Regions from separate parts of the Streptomyces sp. SAS_270 genome, predicted to be linked through region 2. Evidence: riboswitches for the same ligand, from Rfam matches in the RefSeq annotation. Region 2 holds a riboswitch; each other region holds the start of a gene.
The links. Region 2 has a riboswitch for cobalamin ahead of ACN6LB_RS24895 (CbtB domain-containing protein). Riboswitches for the same ligand answer to the same signal wherever they lie in the genome.

Region 1 (9,489 bases), on a different contig from region 2:
GCGCCGGCAGCAGAAGCAGGTAGGGGGCGAAGGATCCGCCGCGTCTGTTCGTACGGGTGTCCCCGCCTCCGGGGCCGGGCGGGGCCCCGCCCGTCTTGCGGACACCCGGTGCCGGGACCGTGTCCGCGCGTTCGGTCTGCACTGACATGCTCGCCATCTCTCCAGATCGCCACTGGCACGTGCGCGCCGGGGGACGGTCAGCCGGCCTTGCGGTCGTCCGGCCGTCCCCCGGCGGAGGGTGATCAGCTCTTCTGCGAGAGCCGCTTGTTGATCTCGGCCTCGACCTGCTTGGCGGCGTCGGCCGGCGACTTGCCCTTCAGAACCGCGGTCATGTACGTCTTGATCGGGTTCGGGGTGTTCTCCACCGAGGCCCACTCGGGGATCAGCGGCGTCGTACCGCCCTGCGCGGCGGCGGGAGCGGCCGCCTCGGCGACGACGTTGCCCTTGAGGACGGAGTTGAGCGACTCCTTGTTCGGGATGACGCCGTTCTGCTTGGCGAGCGCACCCTCGAACTTGTCGGACAGCGCGAGGTTCAGGAACTCCTTGGCGAGGTCCTGCTTCTTGCTGCCCGCGGCCACCGCGAAGTTGGAGCCGCCGAGGAAGACGCCCTCGGGCTTGTCGGCGGTCTCACCGGGGATGGTGAAGTAGCCGATGTCCTTCTCGATCTTCTTGTTGGCGGCGATGGCCGTGCCGGCCTCCCAGCCCATGCCGATGAAGGCACCGACGTTGCCCTTGGCGAAGACCTCGGCCTGCTGCGGGGTGGCCTCGTCCTTGTCCATGGGGGCCTTGGAGTAGGACTGGTACTTCTTGTAGATCTCCATGGCCGCGGTGACCTTGGGGTCGGCGAGGTTGGAGACGTACTTGTCGCCGTCCTTCTTCACCAGGTCGGCGCCCTGGCCGATGGTCAGGCCGTCGAAGAAGTACCAGTTCTGGCCGGGCAGGTAGATCGGCTCGGCCTTGGTCTTCTTGCCGATGGCGTCGAGGTCCTTGTAGAACTCGTCCCGGGTCTTCGGGGTGTCCTTGATGCCGGCGTCGGCCCAGACCTTCTTGTTGTAGATGACGACGCGGTTGGCGAAGTACCAGGGTGCCGCGTACTGCTTGCCGTCGAAGACCGCGGACGCGTTGAGGTTCTCGGCCCAGTCGGCGCCGATCCCGCTCTTCAGGTCGCTCAGGTCGGCGAGGCCGCCGGTCGCCGCGTACGCGGGGGTCTGGGTGTTGCCGACCTCGATGACGTCCGGCGGGGTCGACTCGGAGAGGGCGGTGGTGATCTTCTGCTGGATCCCGTCCCACTTCTGGGTCTCGAACTTCAGCGTCGCGCCGGTCTTCTTCTTGAAGGCCGCCTGCAGATCCTTGGTCCAGGCGGGCGGGGTGGAGCCGTCCATCGCCCAGACGGTCAGGGTCTGCCCCTTGTACCCGTCGGCTCCCGCCTTCTTGCCGCTGTCGCTGTCGTCACTGCCGCCGCAGGCCGCGACCGACACCATCATGCCCGCGATACCGATCGCGGCTATCAGCTTGCGCTTCACGCCACCCTCCTCAGGGATGCCCTCAAACCCCCCACGCTCCCCTGCGGTGACCGTTCTGGTGGGTACCGCCCAGCGGGGGCCGGGACTGGACCAATGGTGTAGACCAGTAGGGGGAGCTTGGCCTAGACCTAGAGGGGTGTCAAGGGTGAAGAAGCCCCTCCAGTCGTCCGTTATGGGACCTACATATGCAAGGACCTTTAAGTAGGTAACTAGCGAAAAGAGCAGGTCCGTTGGCGCACTTTCGAGTGGACCAATTCGACGCGGTGGACTAGACCAGCGGGCGGTGCGACGGTATATAGAGGGGATCACGGAGCGTGCGCGGGATACTCACAGAGAACTCGCGCACGAAGCCGTGCCACGATGTGAGCCGTGGCCGTCGGGATGCCGGTCGCTTCGGCACGAGAGCCGGGAAGGCAGAGCATGAGCACCGACGTCAGCAGTGCGGAGAACGAGGGTGGGGCCCCCATCCGTACCGCGCGCGTGCCCAAGTACTACCGCCTGAAGAAGCACCTGCTCGAGATGACGGAGACGCAGTCGCCCGGCACGCCGGTGCCGCCCGAGCGGACCCTCGCCGCCGAGTTCGACACCTCGCGCACGACCGTGCGCCAGGCCCTTCAGGAGCTGGTCGTCGAGGGCCGCCTCGAACGCATCCAGGGCAAGGGCACCTTCGTCGCCAAGCCGAAGGTCACGCAGTCCCTCCAACTGACCTCCTACACCGAGGACATGCGCGCCCAGGGCCTCGAACCCACCTCGCAGCTCCTGGACATCGGCTACATCACGGCCGACGACACCCTCGCCGACCTGCTCGACATCACGGCGGGCGGACGGGTGCTGCGCATCGAGCGGCTGCGCATGGCCAACGGCGAGCCGATGGCCATCGAGACGACCCACCTCTCCGCGAAGCGCTTCCCCGCCCTGCGCAGGTCGCTGGTCAAGTACACCTCGCTCTACACCGCGCTCGCCGAGGTCTACGACGTCCATCTCGCCGAGGCCGAGGAGACCATCGAGACCTCCCTGGCCACCCCGCGCGAGGCCGGCCTGCTCGGCACCGACGTCGGCCTGCCCATGCTGATGCTCTCCCGCCACTCCCTCGACAAGGACGGCGAGCCGGTGGAGTGGGTGCGATCGGTGTACCGCGGGGACCGGTACAAGTTCACGACCAGGCTCAAGCGGCCGCGGGACTGACCCCTCGGGAGCACTCCCCGACGCGTACCGCGAACACCCGAATTGGCCTTCACCGAATCGACATACCGATATGCGGACGAGGTCTTCCGCTGCGCGACACCGTGACCTAGATTGCCTGCGCGTTACACAGGTTGATCAGCGAGGGGACGGAGCCGCCGTATGTCAGAAGTGTCGGATGTGTCGGACGCGTCAGGTGCGCCTGCCGCGAAACCGCCGGTGGTGACACCGGTCCGAGTGGTCATAGGCCTCTGCCTGTTCGCGCCGTTCGTGGCGATGCTCTGGGTCGGCTCGTACGCGAAGGTCGACCCGGCCTTCATCGGCATCCCGTTCTTCTACTGGTACCAGATGCTGTGGGTGGTCATCTCCACGCTGCTCACGGTGACCGCGTACAAGCTGTGGCAGCGTGACCAGCGCTCCCGCGCGACCCAGGGCGGGGGTGTGTCCAAGTGAAGGACGGCGTGAACGGAGTCGCCCTCGGCGTCTTCATCTTCTTCTTCCTGGCCGTCACGGTCATGGGCTTCTTGGCCGCACGCTGGCGCAAGGCCGAGAACGACGCGACCCTCGACGAATGGGGCCTGGGCGGCAGGTCGTTCGGCACCTGGGTCACCTGGTTCCTGCTCGGCGGCGACCTCTACACCGCGTACACCTTCGTCGCCGTACCCGCGGCGATCTACGCGGCGGGCGCGGCCGGCTTCTTCGCGGTGCCGTACACGATCCTGGTGTACCCGCTGATCTTCACCTTCCTGCCGCGGCTGTGGTCCGTCTCGCACAAGCACGGGTACGTGACCACGTCCGACTTCGTGCGCGGACGCTTCGGCTCGAAGGGTCTGTCGCTGGCGGTCGCCGTCACCGGCATCCTCGCCACGATGCCGTACATCGCGCTCCAACTGGTCGGCATCCAGGCCGTTCTGGACGTCATGGGCGTGGGCGGTGGCGCGGGCACCAACTGGTTCGTCAAGGACCTGCCGCTGCTGATCGCGTTCGCCGTGCTCGCCGCGTACACCTACTCGTCCGGCCTGCGGGCCCCGGCGCTGATCGCGTTCGTCAAGGACGGCCTGATCTACCTCGTCATCGTGGTCGCGATCATCTACATCCCGATCAAGCTCGGCGGCTTCGACGACATCTTCGCCAAGGCCGGCGACGCTTTCTCCCAGGTCAACCCGGCGACCGGGAAGCCACGCGGCGCGCTCGCGCCGGCCGAGCCGCAGCAGTGGACCTACGCCACGCTCGCCCTCGGCTCGGCGCTGGCGCTGTTCATGTACCCCCACTCGATCACGGCCACGCTGTCCTCGCGCAGCCGCAACGTGATCCGCCGCAACACCACGATCCTGCCGCTGTACTCGCTGATGCTGGGCCTGCTGGCGCTGCTCGGGTTCATGGCGATCGCGGCTGGGGTGAAGGTGCAGAACGGGCAGCTCGCCATCCCGCAGCTCTTCGAGAACATGTTCCCGGACTGGTTCGCGGGCGTGGCGTTCGCCGCGATCGGCATCGGCGCGCTCGTACCGGCGGCCATCATGTCCATCGCCGCGGCGAACCTGTTCACCCGCAACATCTACAAGGACTTCATCAAGCCGGACGCGACCCCGCAGCAGGAGACCAAGGTCTCCAAGCTGGTCTCGCTCCTGGTGAAGGTCGGCGCGCTGGTCTTCGTCCTCACCATGGACAAGACGGTCGCCATCAACTTCCAGCTGCTGGGCGGCATCTGGATCCTGCAGACCTTCCCGGCGCTGGTCGGCGGTCTGTTCACCCGCTGGTTCCACCGCTGGGCGCTGCTCGCCGGCTGGGCGGTCGGCATGGTCTACGGCACGGTCGCCGCGTACGGGGTCGCCTCGCCGACCCAGGCGCACTTCGGCGGGAGCTCGAAGGAGATCCCCGGCATCGGGGAGATCGGCTACATCGGTCTGACGGCCTTCGTGCTGAACGTGGTGGTGACGGTGGTCCTGACCTTCGTCCTGCGGGCGTTGAAGGCCCCGGACGGCGTCGACGAGACGTCTCCGTCGGACTACACGGCTGACGCGGGCGACCCCGGGGTCCAGGTGGAACTGCCGCCGGCCACGGCGGGGACCTCGCACTAGGGGGTGTTTTGAAAGTCCTGTGCGGTGCCCGCGGTGTTCGGTGCGTGCCCTCGGCGTGCCGGACGAAGGCCCTCGTACTGGACGTACTTGGGGCTTCGGCCGGTGCGGCGAGGGTGCGTGCCGGGCGCCGTGGGCGCTGTGCGGGACTTTCACAACACCCCCTAGAGGCACGGAGTCCCGGACGGGCCGCCGGAGAGATCCGGCGGCCCGTTGCCGTGCCCGGACCGGCGCCGGCCGCGACGGCGCCCCAGCATTCGCCACCCGCCCAAGAGTTGACGCTCCGACACCCTTCGACAGCAGCGCGACACAACATGTGGGGGTGCTCCCGCAGCCCGGCACAAGATGTATGCTCGTGCTCGCTGTCGCCGCAGGGGAATCCGGTGCGAATCCGGAACTGTCCCGCAACGGTGTACTTGTGCGCGTATGCGCGCCTGACCAGTCCGAGGTCCTGCCGACAGCGCGCCCGGCCGACCGGCCCGGGTGCCAAGACGTCCGGGCCTCGCGGAGTGGGCCAGCTGGACGCGCGCCGGCCTGTCCGAGCCCGTGCGCCCCGCTGCCCTCGCCCCAGGCCCCGTGCCGAGCGAGGGAGAGTCCCACGTGACCATCGCGCCAGTCGATCCGGCTTCAGCGACCGAGGCGACCGCGACCACCGTGACAGGGGCCGAGGCCGACGCTCCGGGAACCGCGTTGCTGCGGACCCTGACCGACCTCACCGCCGACCTCCCCGACGCCGACCCCGGCCGGGTCGCCGCCGCCGCGCTGCGCGGCCGCTCCGCCCGGGCCGACGAGGCGGAGCTGCGCGAGCTGGCCACCGAGGCGGCCGCGGGCCTCATCTCCGAGGACCCCGCCTACTCCCGGCTCGCCGCGCGCCTGCTGACGATCAGCATCGCCGCCGAGGCCGCGTCGCAGGGTGTCACGTCGTTCTCCGGCTCGGTCGCGGTCGGGCACCGCGAGGGTCTGATCGCGGATCGCACCGCCGAGTTCGTACGGCTGCACACGGCCCGTCTCGACGCGCTGATCGACACCGGCGCCGACGACCGCTTCGGTTACTTCGGCCTGCGCACCCTGCACAGCCGCTACCTGCTGCGGCACCCGATCACCCGCAAGGTCGTCGAGACGCCCCAGCACTTCATGCTGCGCGTGGCCTCCGGCCTCGCCGAGGACGACACCACCCGAGCGGTGGACGAAGTCGCGGCCCTCTACCGCCTGATGAGCCGCCTCGACTACCTGCCCTCCTCCCCCACGCTCTTCAACTCCGGTACGCGGCACCCGCAGATGTCGTCCTGCTACCTCCTCGACTCCCCGCTGGACGAGCTGGACTCCATCTACGACCGCTACCACCAGGTCGCGCGCCTCTCGAAGCACGCGGGCGGCATCGGTCTGTCGTACTCCCGTATCCGCTCCCGCGGTTCGCTGATCCGCGGCACGAACGGGCACTCCAACGGCATCGTCCCGTTCCTGAAGACCCTCGACGCCTCGGTCGCCGCGGTGAACCAGGGCGGCCGGCGCAAGGGCGCGGCCGCGGTCTACCTGGAGACCTGGCACTCCGACATCGAGGAGTTCCTGGAGCTGCGCGACAACACCGGTGAGGACGCCCGGCGTACGCACAACCTGAACCTCGCGCACTGGATCCCGGACGAGTTCATGCGCCGGGTGAACGAGGACGGCGTGTGGTCGCTGTTCTCACCGGCCGACGTGCCCGAGCTGGTGGACCTGTGGGGCGACGCGTTCGACGCCGCCTACCGCAAGGCGGAGGAGGCCGGGCTCGCCAAGAAGACCATTCCGGCCCGCGACCTGTACGGCCGCATGATGCGCACGCTCGCGCAGACCGGCAACGGCTGGATGACGTTCAAGGACGCCGCCAACCGCACCGCCAACCAGACGGCGGAGCCGGGCCACACCGTCCACTCCTCGAACCTGTGCACCGAGATCCTGGAGGTCACGGACGACGGGGAGACCGCGGTCTGCAACCTGGGCTCGGTGAACCTGGGCGCGTTCGTCGACACGGCGGTCGGTGACATCGACTGGGAGCGACTGGACGAGACGGTCCGCACCGCCGTCACCTTCCTCGACCGGGTCGTCGACATCAACTTCTACCCGACCGAGCAGGCGGGCCGCTCCAACGCCCGGTGGCGCCCCGTGGGCCTCGGCGCGATGGGCCTCCAGGACGTCTTCTTCAAGCTGCGCGTCCCCTTCGACTCGCCCGAGGCCAAGGCCCTCTCCACCCGCATCGCCGAGCGCATCATGCTCGCCGCGTACGAGGCCTCCGCCGATCTCGCCGAGCGCAGCGGCCCGCTGCCGGCCTGGGAGAAGACCCGCACGGCCCGCGGTGTGCTGCACCCCGACCACTACGACGTGGAGCTGAACTGGCCCGAGCGCTGGGCGGCGCTGCGCGGACGTATCGCCTCGACCGGGATGCGCAACTCCCTGCTCCTCGCGATCGCGCCCACCGCGACCATCGCCTCGATCGCCGGTGTGTACGAGTGCATCGAGCCGCAGGTCTCCAACCTGTTCAAGCGCGAGACGCTGTCCGGCGAGTTCCTCCAGGTCAACTCCTACCTGGTGCGCGAGCTCAAGGACCTCGGCGTGTGGGACGCCCGCACCCGTGAGGCGCTGCGCGAGTCGAACGGCTCGGTGCAGGACTTCGCCTGGATCCCGGCCGACGTACGGGCGCTGTACCGCACGGCGTGGGAGATCCCGCAGCGCGGCCTCATCGACATGGCCGCCGCGCGGACGCCGTTCCTGGACCAGTCCCAGTCCCTGAACCTGTTCCTGGAGACGCCGACCATCGGGAAGCTCTCCTCGATGTACGCGTACGCCTGGAAGTCGGGCCTGAAGACGACGTACTACCTGCGCTCGCGCCCGGCGACCCGCATCGCCCGCGCCGCACAGGCACAGACCCCCGTCCCCGTACAGCAGCCGACCCCCGACGAGGACGCGGTCGCCTGCTCCCTGGAAAACCCCGAAAGCTGCGAGGCCTGCCAGTAATGTCCAGCGAAACCAAGAACCTTCTCGACCCGGGCTTCGAGCTGACCCTGCGTCCGATGCGCTACCCCGACTTCTACGAGCGCTACCGGGACGCCATCAAGAACACCTGGACCGTGGAGGAGGTCGACCTCCACTCGGACGTCGCCGACCTCGCGAAGCTGTCCGAGGGCGAGCAGCACATGATCGGCCGGCTGGTCGCGTTCTTCGCGACGGGCGACTCGATCGTCTCGAACAACCTGGTGCTGACGCTGTACAAGCACATCAACTCCCCCGAGGCGCGGCTGTATCTCTCCCGCCAGCTCTTCGAGGAGGCCGTGCACGTCCAGTTCTATCTGACCCTGCTGGACACGTATCTGCCCGACCCCGAGGACAGGGCGGCCGCCTTCGACGCGGTCGAGAACATCCCGTCCATCCGTGAGAAGGCCGGGTTCTGCTTCAAGTGGATCAACGAGGTCGAGAAGCTGGACCGGCTGGAGACGAAGGCCGACCGCCGCCGCTTCCTGCTGAACCTGATCTGCTTCGCCGCCTGCATCGAGGGCCTCTTCTTCTACGGCGCCTTCGCGTACGTCTACTGGTTCCGCAGCCGGGGCCTGCTGCACGGTCTCGCCACCGGCACCAACTGGGTCTTCCGCGACGAGACGATGCACATGTCCTTCGCGTTCGAGGTCGTCGACACCGTCCGCAAGGAGGAGCCGGAGCTCTTCGACGACCGGCTTCAGCAGGAGGTCACCGACATGCTGCGGGAGGCCGTCGAGGCCGAGCTGCAGTTCGCGCGCGACCTGTGCGGTGACGGCCTCCCGGGGATGAACACCGACTCGATGCGGCAGTACCTGGAGTGCGTCGCCGACCAGCGCCTGACGCGCCTCGGCTTCGCTCCCGTGTACGGCTCCGAGAACCCCTTCGCCTTCATGGAGCTGCAGGGGGTTCAGGAGCTGACCAACTTCTTCGAGCGGCGTCCCTCCGCATACCAGGTCGCGGTGGAGGGCAGCGTCGACCTCGACGAGGACTTCTGATCCTCGGCCGCTTCGCGGGTCTGCTGGGCCTCCCTGATCTGACGGTCGATGCGCCGGTCGTGCGCGAGACCGATCAGTGAGGGGAGGACCAGGAGGACGAGGATTGCGAGAACGGTCAGCATTGAGATCAGGCCTTCCATGTGTGTCGTATCCATAGACACCACTGTCGCGCCTGACGCTCCTTACCGTCAGTGGCAGGACTGCCGGGAACCCTCGAATTACTGCCAGAGTCGAGGCACACTGGCAGCATGCTGAAAAACGTGGTCGCCATCCTGCTCGACGGTGTGCACCCCTTCGAACTCGGCGTCGCCTGCGAGGTGTTCGGCCTCGACCGGAGTGACGAGGGGCTGCCGGTGTACGACTTCGCGGTCGCCTCGGCGGAAGGGCCCACCCTCGGCACGCATGTCTCCGGGTTCACCGTGTCCACCCCGCACGGCCTCGACCGGCTGGAGGGGGCCGACCTGGTCATCGTGCCGGCCGGGAACACCTACGCCGTGCGCGGCTATCCGCCGGAGCTGCTCGACGCGCTGCGCTCGGCCGCCGACCGGGGCGCGAGGGTGCTCAGCGTCTGCTCCGGCGTCTTCGCGCTCGGCGCGGCCGGGCTTCTGGACGGCCGGCGCTGCGCCGTGCACTGGCAGCACGCGGACGAGCTCGCCCGGCAGTACCCGCGGGCGATCGTCGAGCCCGACGTGCTGTACGTGGACG
Region 2 (9,489 bases):
GTCATCCAACGGCGGAAGAAGTCGGCGTCGAGCACGGAATCTCCTTGCGTGGTACGGATGTTGACGGAGGGTCAGGCAAGCTCACATGCCCCAGCGCAGGCCCGGCGTGCTGACCGGTGCGTTCCACAGGCGCAGCAGTTCCTCGTCGACCTGACACAGCGTCACCGAGGCGCCGGCCATGTCGAGGGAGGTGACGTAGTTGCCCACCAGGGTGTGCGCCACCGGGACCCCGCGCTCGGTCAGGACGCGCTGGACCTCCGCATTGAAGCCGTACAGCTCCAGGAGCGGGGTCGCGCCCATGCCGTTCACCAGCACGAGCACGGGGTTGCGCGGCGTGAAGTCGTCCAGGATCGCGTGCACGGAGAAGTCGGCGATCTCGCGCGAGGTCATCATCGCGCGCCGCTCCCGGCCGGGCTCGCCGTGGATGCCGACGCCCAGTTCCAGTTCGCCGCTCGGCAGGTCGAAGGTCGGGCTGCCCTTGGCCGGGGTGGTGCAGGCGCTGAGGGCGACCCCGAAGCTGCGGGAGTTCTCGTTGACCTGCCGGGCCAGCGCCTCGACCCGCTCCAGCGGCGCGCCCTCGTCGGCGGCGGCGCCCGCGATCTTCTCCACGAACAGTGTGGCGCCCGTACCGCGCCGCCCTGCCGTGTACAGGCTGTCGGTGACGGCGACGTCGTCGTTGACGAGGACCTTCGCGATCTGGATGCCCTCGTCCTCGGCGAGTTCCGCGGCCATGTCGAAGTTCAGTACGTCGCCCGTGTAGTTCTTCACGATGAACAGCACGCCCGCGCCACTGTCCACGGCGGCCGCCGCACGCACCATCTGGTCCGGCACCGGAGACGTGAAGACCTCGCCGGGGCAGGCCGCCGACAGCATCCCGGGACCCACGAAACCGCCGTGCAGCGGCTCGTGCCCCGACCCGCCACCGGAGACGAGGCCGACCTTTCCGGCCACCGGAGCGTCCCGCCGTACGATCACGCGGTTCTCCACGTCCACCGTCAGCTCCGGATGAGCGGCCGCCATGCCCCGCAGCGCGTCCGCGACGACTGTCTCCGCGACGTTGATGAGCATCCTCATGGTTACCTCCTGGTGCGATGAACAGGCAGGGCTCTGGGTCTCGTGATCAGGGTAGGCGGCCGAGTGGGGAGGAGGGGTCCGTCCACCGGCAGTATCTGCGCTTTGGTCCCGGAGGTCACCCGTCGTGCAGGCTGTCCGCGGCGCCGGGACTACGGCCGCACGGAGGCGCGTTGCTCAAGGACGCTCAGGGTCCGCTCGGCCCACCGGATGTTCTCCTGCTCGAAGGCGCGGCCCCGCATCAGGGAGAGATACGGCCCGACGCGCTCGGCCCGTTCCAGGAACTCGTGTTCGGTGCGGCCGTCGAGGAGACGGTCGCGAAGCCGGTCGAAGCGGGCCAGCTTGTCGCGTGACCGCTCCAGCTGCCCGGCGACCGCCGACCGTACGGCCTGCTCGTCGCCCTCGTCGAGGGCCTGCACCTTGACCATGAGTTCGGAGCGGATGGCCGTCGGCTTCGGCGGTTCGGCCGTGAACGCGTACAGGGCCCGGCGGCCGGCCTCGGTGAGGGAGAACAGCCGCTTGTTCGGCCGGCGCTCCTGCTCCACGAGCCGGGCCGCCACGAGCCCTTCGGACTCCATGCGGTCGAGTTCGCGGTACAGCTGCTGTGGGGTCGCCATCCAGAAGTTGGCCACCGAGGCGTCGAAGCCCTTGGCGAGGTCGTATCCCGACGCCTCGCCCTCCAGAAGGGTGGCCAGGAGTGCGTTGCGCAATGCCATGCCCCCAGGCTAGACGGCACCCGCCGCGATGACTAACCTACTCCGCATCTAGTCAACTAATTGAGTAAGAAAGGTGGGCGTGATGCACCCCTTCCGCAAGGCCGTGGAGGCCGACGACTTCACCGGCATCGAGAGCCTGCTGGCCGACGACGTCGTCTTCACCAGCCCCGTCGTCTTCAAGCCCTACCCCGGCAAGGCGATCACCGCCGCCATCCTGCGCGGCGTCTCCCGTGTCTTCACCGACTTCGAGTACGTGCGGGAGATCGCCGACGGCCGCGACCACGCCCTCGTCTTCAAGGCCAAGGTGGGCGAGAGGGAGATTCACGGCTGCGACTTCCTGCACATGGACGAGGACGGCAGGATCGACGAACTGACGGTCATGGTCCGCCCGCTGTCGGCGGCGCTGGCCCTCTCCGAGGCGATGGGCGCGCAGTTCGAGGAGATCGCGGCGGAGGCGGCGCGGGCGGAGGGCGCCTGAGCGCTTTCGTGGCTTGAGTACGCGGGTTGCGGTGACGGTCTGCGAGGCGTGGGCGCCTCGGCTTCGGCCTGGGTGCCGCAGGCTGCTGGTTTGACCCCATTTCCTTCGGCTACCCGCGTCTTGTGACTACGACGACATCTCAGCAGGAGCTCTATCAATTCCTGGAGGACCGCTTTGCCTGCGCACAGGCCTGCACGGAATGCGCGCGGGAGTGCGCGCTGCGTGCGAGCCTCGCGGAGCCGGACGGATCCGAAGAGGACCAACGCGTAAGGCGCGAAGGCGTCCTGTGCGCCGAGGTGTGCGACGCGACCTGTCGCGTGCTGTCCGAGCAGATCCGCGAGGACGAGTCCGGCCTGCGCATCCAGGCGGAGTGGTGCCGCGAGGTCTGCCTGGCGTGCGCCCGGGTCTTCGACGAGTACGCCGGCGCCGAGGACGGGGCGAAGGCCTGCCGCATCTGCGCCCAGGCCTGCACGGACTTCATCGCGACACTGCTCTGACGGACTTCCTCGCGACACCGCTCCGAGCGCGGAGCTCACCTCGTGCCCGGCGTCAGTCCGAGACCCCGAGCGGCCGTCCGGCCCGTACGTTCCAGCGCCCCGATCGCCCGCTGAACTCGGTGGCGGTCAACGGCGGCACGTCGACCCGCCAGAACGCGGACTCCGGTGCCCCCAACGTCCGTACCACCAAGGCGCGTACGACCTCGGGCTCCACCACGGCGACCGTCCGGCCCGCGACGTGTGCGGTCGCGTCCAGCCAGTGCGCCACCCGTGTGCAGAAGGCCTCCACCGACTCGCCGTCGTGCGGCGCCGAGCCCGGATCGGACAGCCATCGGGCCACCGCCTCCGGTTCCCTCGTGCTCACCTCCTCCAGGGTCGCGCCGCGCCAGCGGCCCACGTCCAGGCCCGCGAGTTCCGGCGCGTCCGCCGCCGTACCGAGGCCGAGTGCGTGTGCGGTCTCGCGGCAGCGCACCGAGGGGGAGACCAGCGGCCGGTCCACGGCCGCAACCGCCCCCGCGGCCGCCCGCGCGAGGCGCAGCCCCGTGGTATCAACCGGACATCCGTCGTCGAAGCGGGCTTCCCGTACGGCCACACTCATTGCGGCTGAGATCAACATCACTCGGCTCGTCATACGTCCACTCTCGTGCTCAACACCCGTGTGAAATCGGGGAACTGACGACGTGACCAGGCCACCGGCGCGCCCTCCGCGCCTTCGTGCGCCCTTGGCCGCAACCCCGGTTCGCGGTACGGTCTCGTCGATATTGACGACGGTTCGGCGGAAGCCGGTGAGAATCCGGCACGGTCGCGCCACTGTAAGCCCAGCAAGAACCACTCCCACCAGGGGTGGTGAAGGTCGAGCAAGTCAGACCCGCAGCCGTCGTCCTGTGCACCACCGAAATGGGACGCGAGTTCCCCAGGAGGTTCTGCCCCATGGCGCAGTCCGTCGCTCAGCCGACCGCTACACCCACCGCTGTTCCCGCCAAGCTGCCGATCGGTGCGATCGCCCCCTGGGCGGTCTTCTTCGGCATCCTGATGCTGGTTCTGCTCTACTTCGTCGGCGCCGAACAGGGCGCCACATCCGTGATGTCGGGCTCGGACGTTCACGAGTGGGTGCACGACGCCCGCCACCTGCTCGGCTTCCCCTGCCACTGACGGCGCCGGGGAATCGTAGAAGCTCATGAATTCCGCAACTGTCAGAAACCTCCTGGTACGGGGCATGCTCGCGGGTCTCGCCGCGGGCCTGCTCGCCCTGGTCGTCGCCTACTTCCTCGGTGAGCCGCGCGTGGACTCGGCGATCGCCTACGAGGAGTCGCACAGTCACGAGCACGGTATGGAGGTCGTCTCCCGCACGATGCAGTCCACCGGTGGCCTGGCCACCGGCGTCCTCGTCTACGGGGTCGCTTTCGGTGGCATCGCCGCCCTCGCGTACTGCTTCGCGCTCGGCAGGATCGGGCGCTTCGGACCGCGTGCCAGTGCGCTGCTCCTTGCGGCGGCGGGCCTCTTCGCGGTCTACGTCGTGCCGTTCCTGAAGTACCCCGCCAACCCGCCGTCCGTGGGCGAGCCCGACACCATCGGTAAGCGCACCACGCTGTACTTCCTGATGATGGTGCTCAGCGTGCTGCTGGCCGTCGCCACCGTGATCCTGGGCAAGCGCCTCGCGCCACGCCTGGGCAACTGGAACGCGACACTGGCCGCGGGGGCGTTCTTCCTCCTCGCCATCGGCCTCGCATACGCGTTCCTGCCCACGGTGAACGAGGTGCCGAAGGACTTCTCGGCCACCCTCATCTGGCAGTTCCGGCTGGCCGCCCTGGCCATTCAGCTGACCCTGTGGACGGCCTTCGGGCTGATCTTCGGTGTGCTGGCGGAGCGGGTGCTGTCACCGAAACCGGCCAAGGCCGCGGAGAAGCGAGCGGAGGCGCGGGCGACTCCCGTCGCACGCTGACCACCACTCGATCGCCGCACGGCTTCATCGATCCACCGATCGATCCACCGAAGTGCCGCTCGACTGCGCAGGGCCCCCGGATATGGCGCGAATCCTGGGGGCCTTTCGCATGCGTACGTCACCGGCATTCCCAATTTCTGAAACACGTTCTACGGTGTGCGCCGTCAGGTCCGGCCTTGGGAGCCAGGAGGCGCCGTGCATCTCGAATACACGCCCGAGCAGCAGCGGTTGCGCACCGAGCTGCGCGGATACTTCGCGGACCTGGTGCCCGACCACGCCTACGCGCGCTACGGCGACCCCGCGGCCCAGAAGCGCTTCTACCGCGAGACGATCCGCCGGCTCGGCACGGACGGCTGGCTCGGCGTGGGCTGGCCCACGGAGTACGGCGGGCGCGGTCTGAGCCCCATGGAGCAGTTCATCTTCTTCGACGAGGCCGCTCAGGCGGGCGTCCCGCTGCCGCTGATGGCCCTCAACACGGTCGGCCCGACGATCATGCAGTTCGGCAGCGATGAGCAGAAGGCGTACTTCCTGCCGCGCATCCTCTCCGGCGAGATCGACTTCGCGATCGGCTACAGCGAGCCGGACGCGGGGACGGATCTCGCCGCGCTCAAGACCCGGGCCATACGTGACGGAGACGAGTACGTCGTCAACGGGCAGAAGATCTGGACGACCAACGGCGACACAGCCGACTGGGTGTGGCTGGCCGTGCGCACCGACCCTGACGCGCCGCCGCACAAGGGCATCACCATGCTCCTCGTGCCGACCTCCGACCCCGGCTACTCCTGCACCCTCATCAACACCCTCGCCTCGCACGACACCACCGCCAGCTACTACGAGAACATCCGCGTCCCGGCTTCCCGCCGGGTCGGCGAGGAGAACAAGGGCTGGCGGCTGATCACCAACCAGCTCAACCACGAGCGCGTCACGCTCGCCGCGCACGGCACCATGGCGATCCGCGCCCTGCACGACGTACAGCGCTGGGCGATGGAGACCAAGCTCGCCGACGGCCGCCGCGTCGTCGACCTCCCCTGGGTCCGCCGCCGCCTCGCGCAGACCCACACCCGCCTCGACGCGATGAAACTCCTCAACTGGCAGATGGTGAACGCCGTCCAGGAAGGCACCCTCACCCCGCAGGACGCCTCCGCCGTCAAGGTGTACGGCTCCGAGACGCGCCGCGACGCCTACGCCTGGCTGATGGAGATCGTCGCCGCCCCCGGCATCCTCAAGGAGGGATCGGCGGGCACCGTCCTCCACGGCGACCTGGAACGCGGCTACCGCTCGGCGGTGATCTTCACCTTCGGCGGCGGGAACAACGAGATCCAGCGCGAGATCATCTCCTGGATCGGTCTGGGGATGCCGCGGGTACGGCGCTAGCCTGCTGGTGTGGACGCGGACCCCGGGCTCTTCGGACCCTCCTCGGTGACCTGGCAGATGCACGGCGACCCCATGATGTGGGTCGCCGGAGTCCGTGCGCTCTATCTGCAGGCGCTGCACCCGCGCGCGGTGCGGGGCGTCATGCAGAACTCCGACTTCCGGCGCGACGCGTGGGGCCGGCTGATGCGGACCGCGAACTTCGTGGGGACGACGACGTACGGCACCGCGGAGGCCGCCGAGCGGGCGGGCACGCGGGTACGGAAGATCCACACGATGCTGCGAGCGACGGACCCGGACAGCGGGGAGCGGTACCGGATCGACGAGCCCGAACTGCTGCTGTGGGTGCACTGCGCCGAGATCGACTCCTATCTGCACGTCCTGCGGCGCTCCGGGTTCCGGCTCACGGACGCCGAGGCCGACCGCTACATCGGTGAGCACCGCGTCAGCGCACGGCTGGTGGGCCTCGACCCCGAGGACGTACCGGCGAATCGGACCGAGCTGGCCGCCTACTTCGAGAATGTGCTGCCGGAGCTGGCCGCAGGCCCGGAGGCGCGGGACGTGGACGACTTCCTTCGCCGTCCGCCCACGCACCCGCTGCTCGTCCCGGCACGTGCGCTGCTGTGGCGGCGCGTGGCCGGTCTGGCGTACGCCGCTCTGCCTCCGTACGCCCACGAGTTGTACGGCAGAGCGGCCCCGCCATCGGCCGTGGTGACCCGGCGCCTGCGTCTCACGGGCACCTTGCTGCGCTGTGTTCCCGCGCGTCTGCGCTGGCAACTCCCGCCCAAACACATTATCCGCGCCATGTCACGGCTCGGCCCCGGCTCGCGCCCGGCACCGTACAAAGTCGGCAGACAGCTCGCCATACTGGACGGGCCGGGGGAGGGCGAGGCGAGCAGCGACGGGGGCGATCGCGCGAGATGGCGGAAACCAGGCTGATCCAGAGCCGGTACCGGCTGCTCGATCTGATCGGGCGCGGCGGTATGGGCGAGGTGTGGCGCGCCCGCGACGAGTCGCTGGGCCGGCAGGTCGCCGTGAAGTGCCTCAAGCCCCTCGGCCCGCACCACGATCAGTCCTTCACGCGTGTCCTGCGGGAGAGGTTTCGGCGCGAGGCCCGGGTGGCCGCCTCGCTCCAGCACCGCGGAGTGACCGTCGTGCACGACTTCGGCGAGTCCGACGGCGTGCTCTATCTCGTCATGGAGCTGCTGGAGGGACGCAACCTCAGCCAGGTCCTGGAGGACAACAAGCAGCACCCGCTGCCGGTCGCCGACGTGGTCGAGATCGCCGACCAGGTGACCGCGGCGCTCGCCTACACCCACCAACAGGGCATCGTGCACCGGGACCTGAAGCCCGCCAACATCATGCGACTGACCGACGGCACCGTGAAGATCTGCGACTTCGGCATCGCCCGCCTCGGCCATGACATCGGCTTCACCTCCCGGCTGACCGGCACCGGAATCGCGATGGGCACCCCGCACTACATGTCGCCGGAGCAGATCGGCGGCTCCCAGGTGGACCACCGCAGCGACCTGTACTCGTTCGGCTGCGTGCTGTACGAAATCGCCACCGGGGCCCCGCCGTTCGACCTCGACGACGCGTGGGCGGTGCTGGTCGGGCACCGCGACACGCCGCCCGAACCGCCGCGCGCCCGGCGGACCGAACTCCCCGAGTACCTGGAGCGGATCATCCTCGATCTGCTGGCCAAGCAGCCCGAGCAGCGGCCGCAGGACGCCCGTGAGGTAGGCCGACGGATCAGTGCGGGCCGCACCACACCGGTGTACGTACCGACGGTGGTGACGCCCGCCGTGCACCGGCCCGCGACGGAGCGCCGGCCCGCGGCACCCTCGATCCGGACACGCCCGGAGCAGCCGCCCGCGCGTGAACCCCGCCTGCCCTCCTGGACCCGCGGCATGACCACCGGCCACAAGGCGACCGGCGCCGACCTGCGCTCCACGCCGCCGGACGCCGCTGCGGGGCTCACCGGCGAGTGGATCGCCCGCCCTGCCACCACCGATATGCGTGAGCCGGCACACGGTGAACGCCCGGCGCCGTCACCGGAGTTGGTCACCACGCTCGCCGGGCGGCACAACGCAGGGCTGAGCCTGGGGCGGCTCGGCCGGTGGACCGAGGCGGGCGAGGTGCACCGCGCGGTCGCCGTCGAACGCGAACACGCCCTGGGTCCCGACCACCCGGACACCCTCGCCAGCCGCTACGAGGTCGGCTTCACACTCAGTCGCACCGGGCACCCCGCCGAAGCGCTGCGCGAGTACGCGCACGTCGCTCAGGCCAGGGAGCGCGTGCTCGGCTCCGACCACCCCGACACGCTCGCCGCACGACAGGAAATGGCCTACGTGCTCGGCCAGTTGGGACGTCACTTCGAGGCGCACCAGGCCTACACCTCGGTGCTCGCCGCCCGAGAGCACGCCATGGGCCCCGACCACCCCGACACCCTGCGCTGCCGCCACAACCTCGCGTTCAACCTCAGCAGACTCGGGCGGCTGGAGGACTCGTACCGCATGGCGACCGAGGTGGCGTCGGCCCGCGCCCGGGTGCTCGGCGCGACCCACCCCGACACGCTCGTCACCCGCTACGAAGTGGCTTACGCGCTCGGCCAGTTGGGCCGCTGGCCCGAGGCGCTCCAGACGTATCAGGAGGTGGCCGACGCGCGCGCCCGTGCGCTGGGTCCCGACCATCCGGACACCCTCGCCGCCCGCTACGAGGTCGGGATCAGCCTCGGCCGGCTCGGCCGCAGCGCGCAGGCCCTGGAGCTGTACCGCGACCTGATCGAGGACCGCACCCGGGTGCACGGCCCCGCCCACCCCGAGACCCTGCGCGCCCGGCACGGCCTCGGCGTCAACCTCGGCCGGATGGGCCGCTGGGAGGAGGCGCTCGCCGAGTCCCGCGACGTGTGCGCGATCCGCGAGCGTGTCCTGGGTCCCGACCACCCGGACACCCTCGTCAGCCGCCGTGAGGTCGCCGTCGGCCTCGGCTGGCTCGGCCGCTGGGCCGACGCGCTCACCGAGTACCGGCGTGTCGCCGCCGCTCGCGAACGGGTCCTGGGCCCCGACCACCCGGACGCCCTCGCCAGCCGCAACGACGAGGCGCACTGCCTGGAACAGCTCGGCCGAGGCCAGGAGGCCGTGGAGCTGTACCGCAGGGTGGCGGTGCTGAGGCAGCAGCGGGCGTCCGGCGGGCATTGAGCCACGACTGACGGTGGGTGACCGCGGGCCCCTACGGGCAGCGCCGCGCCCAGCGGCCGCAGGGGTGACCCGCGCCCCGGACCCCGAGGCCTGCGCCCGGACGGGTGCCCGCCGCCTGCCGCGCAGCTCTGGCCGCCGTAGATCATCCCGTGCTACGAAGAGGCATGCCTGCACTTGAGGGATACGACGCCGTCATCGTCGGCGGTGGTCACAA
Region 3 (9,489 bases), on a different contig from region 2:
AGGGCGAGGCCCGCGCCCGCGGCCTGGATGCCGCGCAGCCGCTCACTGAGGAAGCCGCGCGCGGCCAGTGCCGTGACCACCGGATAGAGCGAGGCGAGCACGGCGGCCACCGTGACCGGGCCGTGCTGCGCGGCCACCGAGTACGTGCCGTTCGCCGCGACATCGGCGAGGCCGATGAAGGCGAGCGCGGGGACGGAACCCCAGGGGAAGCCGCCCTCGGGGAGGGCCGGGGCGCCGCGCCGCACGGAGACGTAGAGCGCACTACCGCCCACCACCGCGTTGGTCACGCGCTGCACGAAGAGCGCCAGGAACAGGCCGGTGACGGTCGTCGAGGCCTCCGCGATCAGCGACATCACCGCGCCGAAGCCGAACGCCGCGAGCAAGGTGAGCAGCACCGCCTGCCGCTGCACGGGGGCGCCCTTGAGCTGCGGGCCGCCCGCCAGTACGACACCCGCGACGGCGACCGCGATCCCCGCGAACTGCATCAGCCCCGGGCGCTCGCCGAGCACCAGACCCACGCCGACCGGGACGGCCACGCCCAGGGAACCGAGCGGCGAGACGACGCCCATCGGGCCGAGGGCGAGCGCCTTGTAGAAGGCGAGCATCGCGACCGGACCGACCAGACCGGCGGCCACCGCGAACCAGAGCTGCGGACCGGCCTCGCTCCAGCCGCCGGTGGCGACGACGATCACTCCGAGGACGGCCGCCGCGATGGTCTGCGAGACGACGACCACGGTGAGCGCCGGGGTGCGCCGGGTCAGCAGTCCTCCGCCGAAGTCGGCCAGGCCCCACAGGAGGCTGGTGGCCAGGGCGAAGAGTGCTGTCATGAGGTGCCTCGCAGTACAGTTCAGTGAACAATCAGGTGCACCACACCATAGTTCACTCGATTGAACTCTGTCATCCAGAATATTGGACGGAATGTGTCGGATCTCGACCTGCTGACCCAGTCCCTGGCGCGCAACGTCAAACGTTGGCGCACGGAACGGGGCTTCACGCTGGATGCCCTCGCCGCCCGCGCCGGGGTCAGCCGCGGCATGCTCATCCAGATCGAGCAGGCCAGGACCAACCCCAGCATCGGCACCGTCGTCAAGATCGGCGACGCGCTCGGCATCAGCATCACCACCCTCCTCGACTACGAGCAGGGCCCCAAGGTCCGGATCGTCCCGGCCGACCAGGCCGTACGGCTGTGGCACACCGACGCGGGCAGCTACAACCGCCTCCTCGCCGGCACCGAGGCCCCCGGCCCGCTGGAGATGTGGGACTGGCGGCTGATGCCCGGCGACCACAGCCCTTCCGACCCCCACCCCAACGGCACCGTCGAACTCGTCCACGTCACCACGGGCGAACTGACCCTCACCGTCGACGGCGTGGACCACCTCGTACCGACGGGCGCGAGCGTCTCGTTCGAGGCCAACACCCCTCATGTGTACGGGAATTCGGGCGACGAGCCGGTCGAGATGATCATGACGGTGTCGGTGCCGCTCGTCCGCTGAGACGCCCAGCGGGAGGCGCCGGCGCGGCTGTTAGCGTGCGGTCATGCGCGCACCCATCGGACACTTCGACCACGCCACACCCGCACCCGAATGCCTCGACCGGCTCACCCGCCCGGTCGCCGACGCCGTACGCCACTGGCGCGGCAGCGTCCCCGCCGAGCAGATCGTGTACGTCGACACCGAGCCGGAGTGGGCCGACACCTCGGTCTTCCTGGAGCACTACGGCCAGGAGCTCCTCGGCCAGTCCGCCAACTGCGTGGTGGTCGCGGGCAAGCGCGGAGGCGACACGACACTGGCCGCGTGCGTGGTCCTCTCCGGTACCCGCGTCGATGTCAACGGCGCCGTACGCCGCCAACTCGGCGCCCGCAAGGCCTCGTTCGCACCGATGGACACGGCGACCGGGGAAACCGGGATGGAGTACGGCGGCATCACGCCCCTCGGACTGCCGGGCGACTGGCCCGTGTTGGTGGACTCCGCGGTCGTCGACCTGGCCTATGTACTGGTGGGAAGCGGGCGGCGCAGGGGGAAGCTGCTCGTGCCGGGCAAGGCTTTTGCGGAGCTGCCCAACGCGGTGGTGCTGGAGGGGCTCGGCACCTGACCGCCGTCAGCCGCTGAGTGCCGGGTGTCGGTCACCGGATCCTCGCGCCCTTTGCCGCGCGCCGCCTGCCGCACGCCGCGCAAACCGCTTGCCGTGATCGTCCGGAGGTCGTCAGGATGGCGGCATGCCCAGCTTCACCGCCTCCGACGGGACCGAACTCGCCTATCACCTCGACGGTGAGGGCGAGCCGCTGCTCTGCCTGCCGGGCGGGCCGATGCGCGCCTCCGCCTATCTGGGCGACCTCGGGGGGCTCGCCCGGCGACGCCGACTGATCCGGCTCGATCTGCGGGGCACCGGCGATTCCGGCGTACCCGAGGACCCGGCGACGTACCGCTGCGATCGTCAGGTGGCCGACGTGGAGGCCCTGCGCGTGCACCTCGGGCTGGAGCGCGTCGATCTGCTGGCCCACTCGGCGGCAGGCGACCTCGCGCTGCTCTACACGGCCCGCTACCCGCGGCGCGTGCGGAGTCTGGCACTGATCACCGCCCGGGCGCGCGCCCTGGGCGTCGACTTCACAGTGGAGCACCGCCTCGAAGCGGCCGCCCTGCGCAAGGGCGAGCCGTGGTTCGAGGCGGCCTTGGGTGCCTACGAAAGGACCTGGGCCGGCACGGCCTCCGACGCGGACTACGACACCGCCGCACCCTTCTTCTACGGGCGGTGGGACGAGGCCGCGCGGGCCCACGCCGCGGCCGACGCGGAGCAGAGCAACGAGGAGGCAGCGAGCCTGTACGCGTCCTCGGGCGCCTTCACACCGGACGCAACTCGCACCGCGCTCGCCGCCCTCGCCGGATGGGAAGGACGGGCGCTGCTGCTCGCGGGCGAAGTGGACAGCGGCCCGCTGCCGCGCGTCGCCGCCGACATCGCGGGGCTGTTCCCCGCGGCGCGGATGACCGTCCAGCCGGGCACCGGCCACTTCCCGTGGATCGACGATCCGGACTTCTTCTCCGACGCGGTCGAAGGGTTCCTCGCCGAGGAGCCGGCCGGCCGGGGCTGAGGCTCAGGCCAGCCGCAGGCTGATCCACTCGATGGTGTCGCCCGGCAGCAGATAGCGTTCGACCTCGACGAATCCATTGCGGAGCGCGAAGCGCAGGCCGTCCTCGTTGGAGGCCAGGACCACCGTCTCGATCGCCTCAGTGCCCAGTTCCCGCGCCTGTTCCAGAGCGCGCGCGTACAGCTGCGCGCCGAGCCCCTGCCGTCGGTGCGGCGCGAGCACGCGGGCGATCACCGTGGCCGCGGGCGTCTCGTCGTCGGGCGGACGCACCGTCGTGCAGCCGACCAGGACGTCGCCGAGACGGGCGACCTCCATGCGGTTGCGGCCGGTCCGCTCCCGCACGTCGTCGAGGGACAGGACGTGGGTCGGGATGACCGTGTTGTGGACGTACTGCCAGTCCGTGAGACCGGCTTCGTCCGTCGGCTGCTCGATGCGAAGCGTGGGCATCCGAGCAGGAAACCCGGGTGCCTCGTGAACCGTCAACCACGTTTCCGTACCGGCCGGTTGAGGCACCCCTCGGAAGTCCTAAATGCCCTGTCGGCGGTACTCGATCGCCGGGCAGCGGTCCATGACCATGTCCAGCCCCGCGGCGCGCGTCCGCTCGTACGCCCCCTCGTCGACGACCCCCAGCTGGAACCAGACGGCGTTCGCGCCGATCTCCACGGCTTCGTCGGCCACCGGGCCGGCCAGGTCGCTGTTGACGAAGACATCGACGACGTCGACCTCGAAGGGTATGTCGGCGAGGGAGGCGTAGCCCTGCTCGCCGTGGACCGTCTCGGCCTTCGGGTGGACCGGGACGACGCGCTTGCCGTGCCGGCGCAGCACCTCGGCGACGCCGTAGGCCGCGCGGTCCCGGTTGGTCGAGAGGCCCACGACGGCCCAGGTGTCGCCGAGCTCCGAGAGGATCCTGCTGACCGTCTCCTGGTCGCCGTACATGGTGTGTCTCCTCTGTCTCCGCGGCTGCGGGTCCGGCTGCGGTGCGTCTGCGGCTCGCCCCGCTCCAGGGGCTCTGCGGGTGGCAACAGCCCAGGGCGGCAGGCGATTCCCGGCACGCCCCGTGATAACTTTTCGAGGCCAGTCGAACCCATGTACGTGGGTCAGGGAATCCGGTGCGAATCCGGAGCTGACGCGCAGCGGTGAGGGCGACGGGCGGGGCATCGGCCACTGGACCACGAAGAGTCCGGGAAGGCGCCTCGTTCGCGTGACCCCGAGTCCGAAGACCTGCTGGCGGCCCCGCCGGTCGAGTGCCGCCGGGGAGACCGTACGACCGGGCTCCGCGCTTGAGCCCTCGACGACTGGGGACCCACTCCCGTGCCCACCGCACGTATGACCCGCCGCGCCGCCCCGCTGATCGCCGGCGCGCTGCTGCTGACCGGCTGCGGCTCCGGCTCGTCCGGTACCGCTTCGGCGAAGACCGCCGTCACCCTCGACAACTGCGGCCGGACCGTCCGAGTCGCGGCCCCGCCGCGCCACGCCGTCTCCCTCAACCAGGGCGCCACCGAGATCATGCTCTCGCTCGGGCTCGCCGACCGGATGGCCGGGACGGCCACCTGGACCGACCCCGTGATGAAGGGCCTGGAGAAGGCGAACGCCAAGGTGCCCCGGCTCGCCGACAACAACCCCTCCTTCGAACGGGTCCTGGACACCGAACCGGACTTCGTCGCCGCCTCCTTCGTCTCCACACTGGGCAAGGGCGGCGTGGCCACCCGGGACCAGTTCGAGAAGGTCGGCGTCCCCACCTACGTCTCCCCGTCCGACTGCGCGGGCAAGGACAACTCCGGTGACGGGGACGGCTCGCGCAAGCAACCGCTGACCATCGACACCGTCTACGGCGAAGTACGGGACCTGGCCAAGGTGTTCGGGGTGCAGAAGCGGGGCGAGAGGCTCGTCGCCTCGCTCAAGCAGCGCATGGCGAAGGCCACTTCGGGAATCGACGCCTCGGACGTCACCCTCCTGTACTGGTTTGCCAACGCCCAGTCGCCCTACATGGCGGGCTGCTGCGGAGCCCCCGGCGTCATCACCCGCGCACTCGGCACGAAGAACACCTTCGGCGCTACGCACGAGGAGTGGCCCCAGATCAACTGGGAGACGGTCGCCGACCGCGACCCCGACGTGCTCGTCATCGGCGACCTCACGCGCAAGTCGCAGACCGCCGAGTCGGCCGCCCGGAAGATCGCCTTCCTGGAGTCCGACCCGGTCACCAAAAACATGTCCGCCGTCCGGCACAAGCGCTATGTCCTGCTCAGCGGCCAGGCCATGAACCCGACCATCCGCACCGTGGAGGGCGTGGAGCAAGTGGCCGCCGGACTGCGCCGGTTCGGGCTCGCGGGGTGACGGTCAAGGGACTGCTGTCGACGGCGGCCGGGCTCGCCGCGCTGTGCGCGTCCATCGCCGTCGCGATCACCATCGGACCCGCGCAGATCCGGGTCGGCGACGTCTGGTCGGTCGTCGCGGCCCACCTCGGGTGGGGGAGCACGGACGTCTCGCCGATCCGGAACGGAATCGTGTGGCAGCTCCGGCTGCCGCGCACGCTGCTCGCGGCCGTGTGCGGCGCGGGCCTCGCCGTGTGCGGCGCGGTGATGCAGTCCCTGCTGCGCAACCCGCTCGCCGATCCGTTCGTGCTCGGGGTGTCGTCCGGCGCGTCGACGGGCGCGGTCGCCGTGGTCGTCCTCGGCGTCGGGGGCGGGGCCGTGTCGGTGTCCGCGGGCGCGTTCGCCGGAGCGGTCCTGTCCTTCGCGCTCGTCCTGCTGCTCAGCCACACGCTCGGCGGCACCACCGACCGCGTGGTGCTCTCGGGCGTCGCCGCCATGCAGCTCTTCTCCGCCCTCACCTCCTTCGTCGTCATGACCGCCGCCGACGCCGAGACCACCCGCGGGGTGCTGTTCTGGCTGCTCGGCTCACTCGGCGGCGCCGGCTGGACGGACGTGTGGGTGGGCGCGTGCGTGCTCGGCGTCGCCCTGCTGGTCTGCGCGGGGTACGCCCGCACGCTCGACGCCTTCGCCTTCGGACAGGACGCGGCCGCCGCGCTCGGCGTGTCCGTCGCCCGCACCCGGCTGGTGCTGCTGAGCGTCACGGCTCTGCTCACCGCCGTCCTGGTCAGCTCGGCCGGCGCGATCGGCTTCGTCGGCCTGGTCCTGCCGCACGCGGCCCGCGCCCTGGTCGGATCCGGCCACGCCCGGCTGCTGCCGGTCGCCGCGCTGGCCGGGGCGGTGTTCCTGGTGTGGGTGGACACCCTCGCCCGTACGGTCCTCGACCCGCAGGAGGTGCCGGTGGGCGTGGTCACCTCACTGATCGGGGTGCCCGCGTTCGTACTGGTGCTGTACCGGTCCAGGAGCGCGCGATGACGGACTCCGGACAGACGACGGACGCCGGACAAACGACGAACGCCAAGCCAAGGGCGAACGCAGGGCAGATCACCGACGCAGGGCAGATCAAGAACTCCGGGCCGCAGATCACGGATCTCGGGCGGCACGAGGACACCGGGCTCCGGGCCGACCGCGTCTCGCGCGAGGTCGACGGGCGGCTCATCCTCGACGGTGTCAGCCTCGCCCCGGCCGAGGGCTCCACGGTCGGTCTGCTCGGCCCCAACGGCTCCGGGAAATCCACTCTGCTGCGGCTGCTCGCCGGGGTGCTCGCCCCGGCCTCGGGGGTCGTCACTCTCGACGGCAGCCCGCTGCCCGAGCTGCACCGCCGCGACATCGCCCGCCGCGTCGCCGTGGTCGAACAACAGGTGGACACCCAGGTCGAGTTGAGCGTCCTCGATGTCGTACGACTCGGCCGCACCCCGCACCGCCGCGCATGGACGCCCGCCTCGGCCGCCGACGAGGAGGCCGTCCGCACCGCCCTGGAGCGCACCGGCCTGGCCGACCGGGCCGGGCAGTCCTGGCACACCCTGTCGGGCGGTGAGCGGCAGCGGGTGCAGATAGCCCGCGCGCTATCCCAGCAACCGCGCGAACTCCTCCTGGACGAGCCGACCAACCACCTGGACATCCAGCACCAGTTGGACCTGCTCGCCCTGATCACCGGCCTCCCGCTCACCAGCGTGGTCGCGCTGCACGACCTCAACCTCGCGGCGATGTACTGCGACGCCCTCGTCGTCCTGCGCGAGGGCCGCGTGGTCGCCCGTGGCACGCCGCGTGACGTGCTCAGCGAAGAGCTGATCGCCGAGGTGTACGGGGTGCGCGCCGCCGTCACCGTCTCCGGTGCCGAAGACCGGCCGTACGTACGCTACTTGGGGACGCTCCGGTGAACGCGGCGCTCCGGTGAACGGGGAGGTTGAGCATGGGAGCGCTCCCGTATAGCTTTCCTCAGGCGTAGACCTGGTTCACGGGAAGGTGACACGGTGCTCAATCACCACCGGCGACAACTCGATCGGGAGCAGCTCGACCACGTGCTCGCGGCGTCCGGGATCGACCCCGCGCTGATACGCGCCTGCACGGAACTCTCGGACGCGACCTTCAACACCGCCTATCGCCTGCGACTGGCCGATACCGCGGAGCACTCCGGCCTGGTCCTCAAGGTCGCGCCCCACCCGGACGCGCCGACGCTGAGCCACGAGCCCGGCATCATGCGCACCGAGGAGATGTTCTACCGCGCCACGGCCGGGAAGGCGCCCGTGCCCGAGGTGGTGCACGCCGACTTCACCCGGAAGGTGATCGGCAGCGACTTCCTGCTCATGTCCGAACTGCCGGGCGGCAGTTGGTTCGCCGAGCGCGAGCGGATCACTGACGACGACCGGATCCGGATGCGTGCCGAACTCGGCGGCATGGTCGCCGCGCTGCACGAGGTCACCGGCCCCGGATACGGCTATCCGCAGCTCGGTGACCTGGCCCCGGACTGGCGAACCGCCTTTCTGTCCATGGTCGATGCGGTGCTCACCGACGCGGACACCTTCGCCTCCGTCCTGCCCCGCTCCACCGAGCGGATCAGGCGGACGATCCGCGCCCGGGCGGACGTCCTCGACGAGGTGGTGGTCCCGGTCCTCGTCCACTTCGACCTGTGGGACGGCAACATCCTGGTCGACCGGACGCCGGGCGGACGGACCGGGATCAGCGGCCTCGTCGACGGTGAGCGCGCCTTCTGGGGGGACCCCGTGGCGGAGCTGGTGTCGCTGGGACTGTTCCAGGACATCGAACAGGACGAGCCGTACCTCAGCGGATACCGCGGGGCCGGTGGGCACCTCGTCTTCGACTCCGCCACCCGGCTGCGGCTTTCCCTCTACCGCAGCTACCTGTACCTCATCATGCTGGTCGAGACGACACCCAGAGGATTCTCCGGGCCGGAGCAACAGGAGCGGACGCGGTACGTGAGCGGGCTCCTGGACGCCGAGCTGGACAACCTCTCCGCGGTGCAGGCCGGCTGACGACCCGCGCCTCCCGAGCGGGGCGTGCGCGCAGTACCGTCCGAAGGGGGCGTCCGCGCGGCGCCCGAGGGGTGATCCCATGGCCGACTCCGACATCGTCGCCGCCCGTCTCACCGTCCATCTCGACGCGGCCGTGCTCTGGCACCACCGGCCCGCCTACGTCGAACTCGTCCACCGGGCCCGGCGCGAAGGCCTCTTGGGCGCGAGCGTCTTCCACGGCCTCACCGGCTTCGGCGCCGGACACCCGAAGTCGGCGCACCTCACCGCCAAGGGGCCCTGCGCGGTCGTGATCGTCGACGACGAGGAACGGCTCAGGTCCTTTCTGTCCGGCGTGGCGGACCTTCTGGGCGAGACGTACGCGGTCGCCGTCCTTGACCGGGTGCGGATCCATCGGCCGTGAGGCGGCGAGCTCCTGAGTGCCGCGAACTCCGGATCTCTGTCCGGAATGGCGTCCACCTCCCTGCGCTCCGCCGCCCGCCCGCCTACGCTCACCCCGTGCTACGTATCACTGACGCCCGAACGGGCGAGCCCACCGACGCCGTGAACGCCCGCCGGAGCCTGACCCGTGTCGTGGCGCATGTCGCGCAGGGCGACACGTCCGCCCTGCGGGTGCTTCTGGTCGCCGACGTTCTCGCCCGCGCCCTCGAACTGGGCGGCACACCCGTCGTCACGGTCGCCGATCCGCCTCCGGAGCTGCGGGCGCGGGCCGACGCACTCGGCATCCGCCGGGCCGAGGGCGGGATCCTCGGCCCGGGCCCGGTGCTGCACGTCCTCGCGCCGGGCGAGCCCGCGCCGGACGGCATCCGGGTGGAGGTCGCCCCGGTGACCGGCACCGCCGACCCGTCCCTGCTGCGCATGGCGCTGCTCGCCCGCCCGCGCCAGGAGCCCGTCGACCTCGACAGCGCCTGCCTGGACGACGCCCGAGAGACGCTCGGCCATTGGCGCAGGGCTGTCGCCACCTGGGCCACCCGGCCGTCGAAGCCGGTCCCCGAGCAAGTGCGGCACGAGCTGCGGGCCGCCTGGGAGGACGACCTCGACGTACCCG

Region 1: another riboswitch for cobalamin. It lies ahead of ACN6LB_RS28020 (ribonucleoside-diphosphate reductase subunit alpha); the one in region 2 lies ahead of ACN6LB_RS24895 (CbtB domain-containing protein).
Region 3: another riboswitch for cobalamin. It lies ahead of ACN6LB_RS03085 (ABC transporter substrate-binding protein); the one in region 2 lies ahead of ACN6LB_RS24895 (CbtB domain-containing protein).

The regions. Positions count from the first base shown of each region.
Region 1 is NZ_JBMNDS010000048.1:63,909-73,397, reverse strand. It holds gene ACN6LB_RS28045 (carbohydrate ABC transporter permease) at 1-148, opposite strand, end outside; gene ACN6LB_RS28040 (extracellular solute-binding protein) at 243-1,523, opposite strand; gene ACN6LB_RS28035 (GntR family transcriptional regulator) at 1,944-2,708, shown strand; gene ACN6LB_RS28030 (DUF3311 domain-containing protein) at 2,868-3,158, shown strand; gene mctP (monocarboxylate uptake permease MctP) at 3,155-4,783, shown strand; cobalamin riboswitch at 5,130-5,253, shown strand; gene ACN6LB_RS28020 (ribonucleoside-diphosphate reductase subunit alpha) at 5,381-7,771, shown strand; gene ACN6LB_RS28015 (ribonucleotide-diphosphate reductase subunit beta) at 7,771-8,784, shown strand; gene ACN6LB_RS28010 (GlxA family transcriptional regulator) at 9,033-9,489, shown strand, end outside.
Region 2 is NZ_JBMNDS010000040.1:797-10,285, forward strand. It holds gene dhaL (dihydroxyacetone kinase subunit DhaL) at 1-35, opposite strand, end outside; gene dhaK (dihydroxyacetone kinase subunit DhaK) at 82-1,074, opposite strand; gene ACN6LB_RS24875 (PadR family transcriptional regulator) at 1,224-1,787, opposite strand; gene ACN6LB_RS24880 (nuclear transport factor 2 family protein) at 1,870-2,265, shown strand; gene ACN6LB_RS24885 (ferredoxin) at 2,388-2,762, shown strand; gene ACN6LB_RS24890 (histidine phosphatase family protein) at 2,815-3,393, opposite strand; cobalamin riboswitch at 3,493-3,655, shown strand; gene ACN6LB_RS24895 (CbtB domain-containing protein) at 3,693-3,914, shown strand; gene ACN6LB_RS24900 (CbtA family protein) at 3,940-4,704, shown strand; gene ACN6LB_RS24905 (acyl-CoA dehydrogenase family protein) at 4,900-6,078, shown strand; gene ACN6LB_RS24910 (oxygenase MpaB family protein) at 6,136-7,014, shown strand; gene ACN6LB_RS24915 (tetratricopeptide repeat protein) at 6,996-9,275, shown strand; gene ACN6LB_RS24920 (phytoene desaturase family protein) at 9,440-9,489, shown strand, end outside.
Region 3 is NZ_JBMNDS010000003.1:81,785-91,273, forward strand. It holds gene ACN6LB_RS03055 (EamA family transporter) at 1-827, opposite strand, end outside; gene ACN6LB_RS03060 (helix-turn-helix domain-containing protein) at 921-1,493, shown strand; gene ACN6LB_RS03065 (YbaK/EbsC family protein) at 1,537-2,091, shown strand; gene ACN6LB_RS03070 (alpha/beta fold hydrolase) at 2,216-3,085, shown strand; gene ACN6LB_RS03075 (GNAT family N-acetyltransferase) at 3,089-3,529, opposite strand; gene ACN6LB_RS03080 (CoA-binding protein) at 3,608-4,018, opposite strand; cobalamin riboswitch at 4,141-4,325, shown strand; gene ACN6LB_RS03085 (ABC transporter substrate-binding protein) at 4,409-5,416, shown strand; gene ACN6LB_RS03090 (FecCD family ABC transporter permease) at 5,413-6,426, shown strand; gene ACN6LB_RS03095 (ABC transporter ATP-binding protein) at 6,423-7,331, shown strand; gene ACN6LB_RS03100 (phosphotransferase family protein) at 7,425-8,444, shown strand; gene ACN6LB_RS03105 (DUF190 domain-containing protein) at 8,524-8,844, shown strand; gene ACN6LB_RS03110 (hypothetical protein) at 8,940-9,489, shown strand, end outside.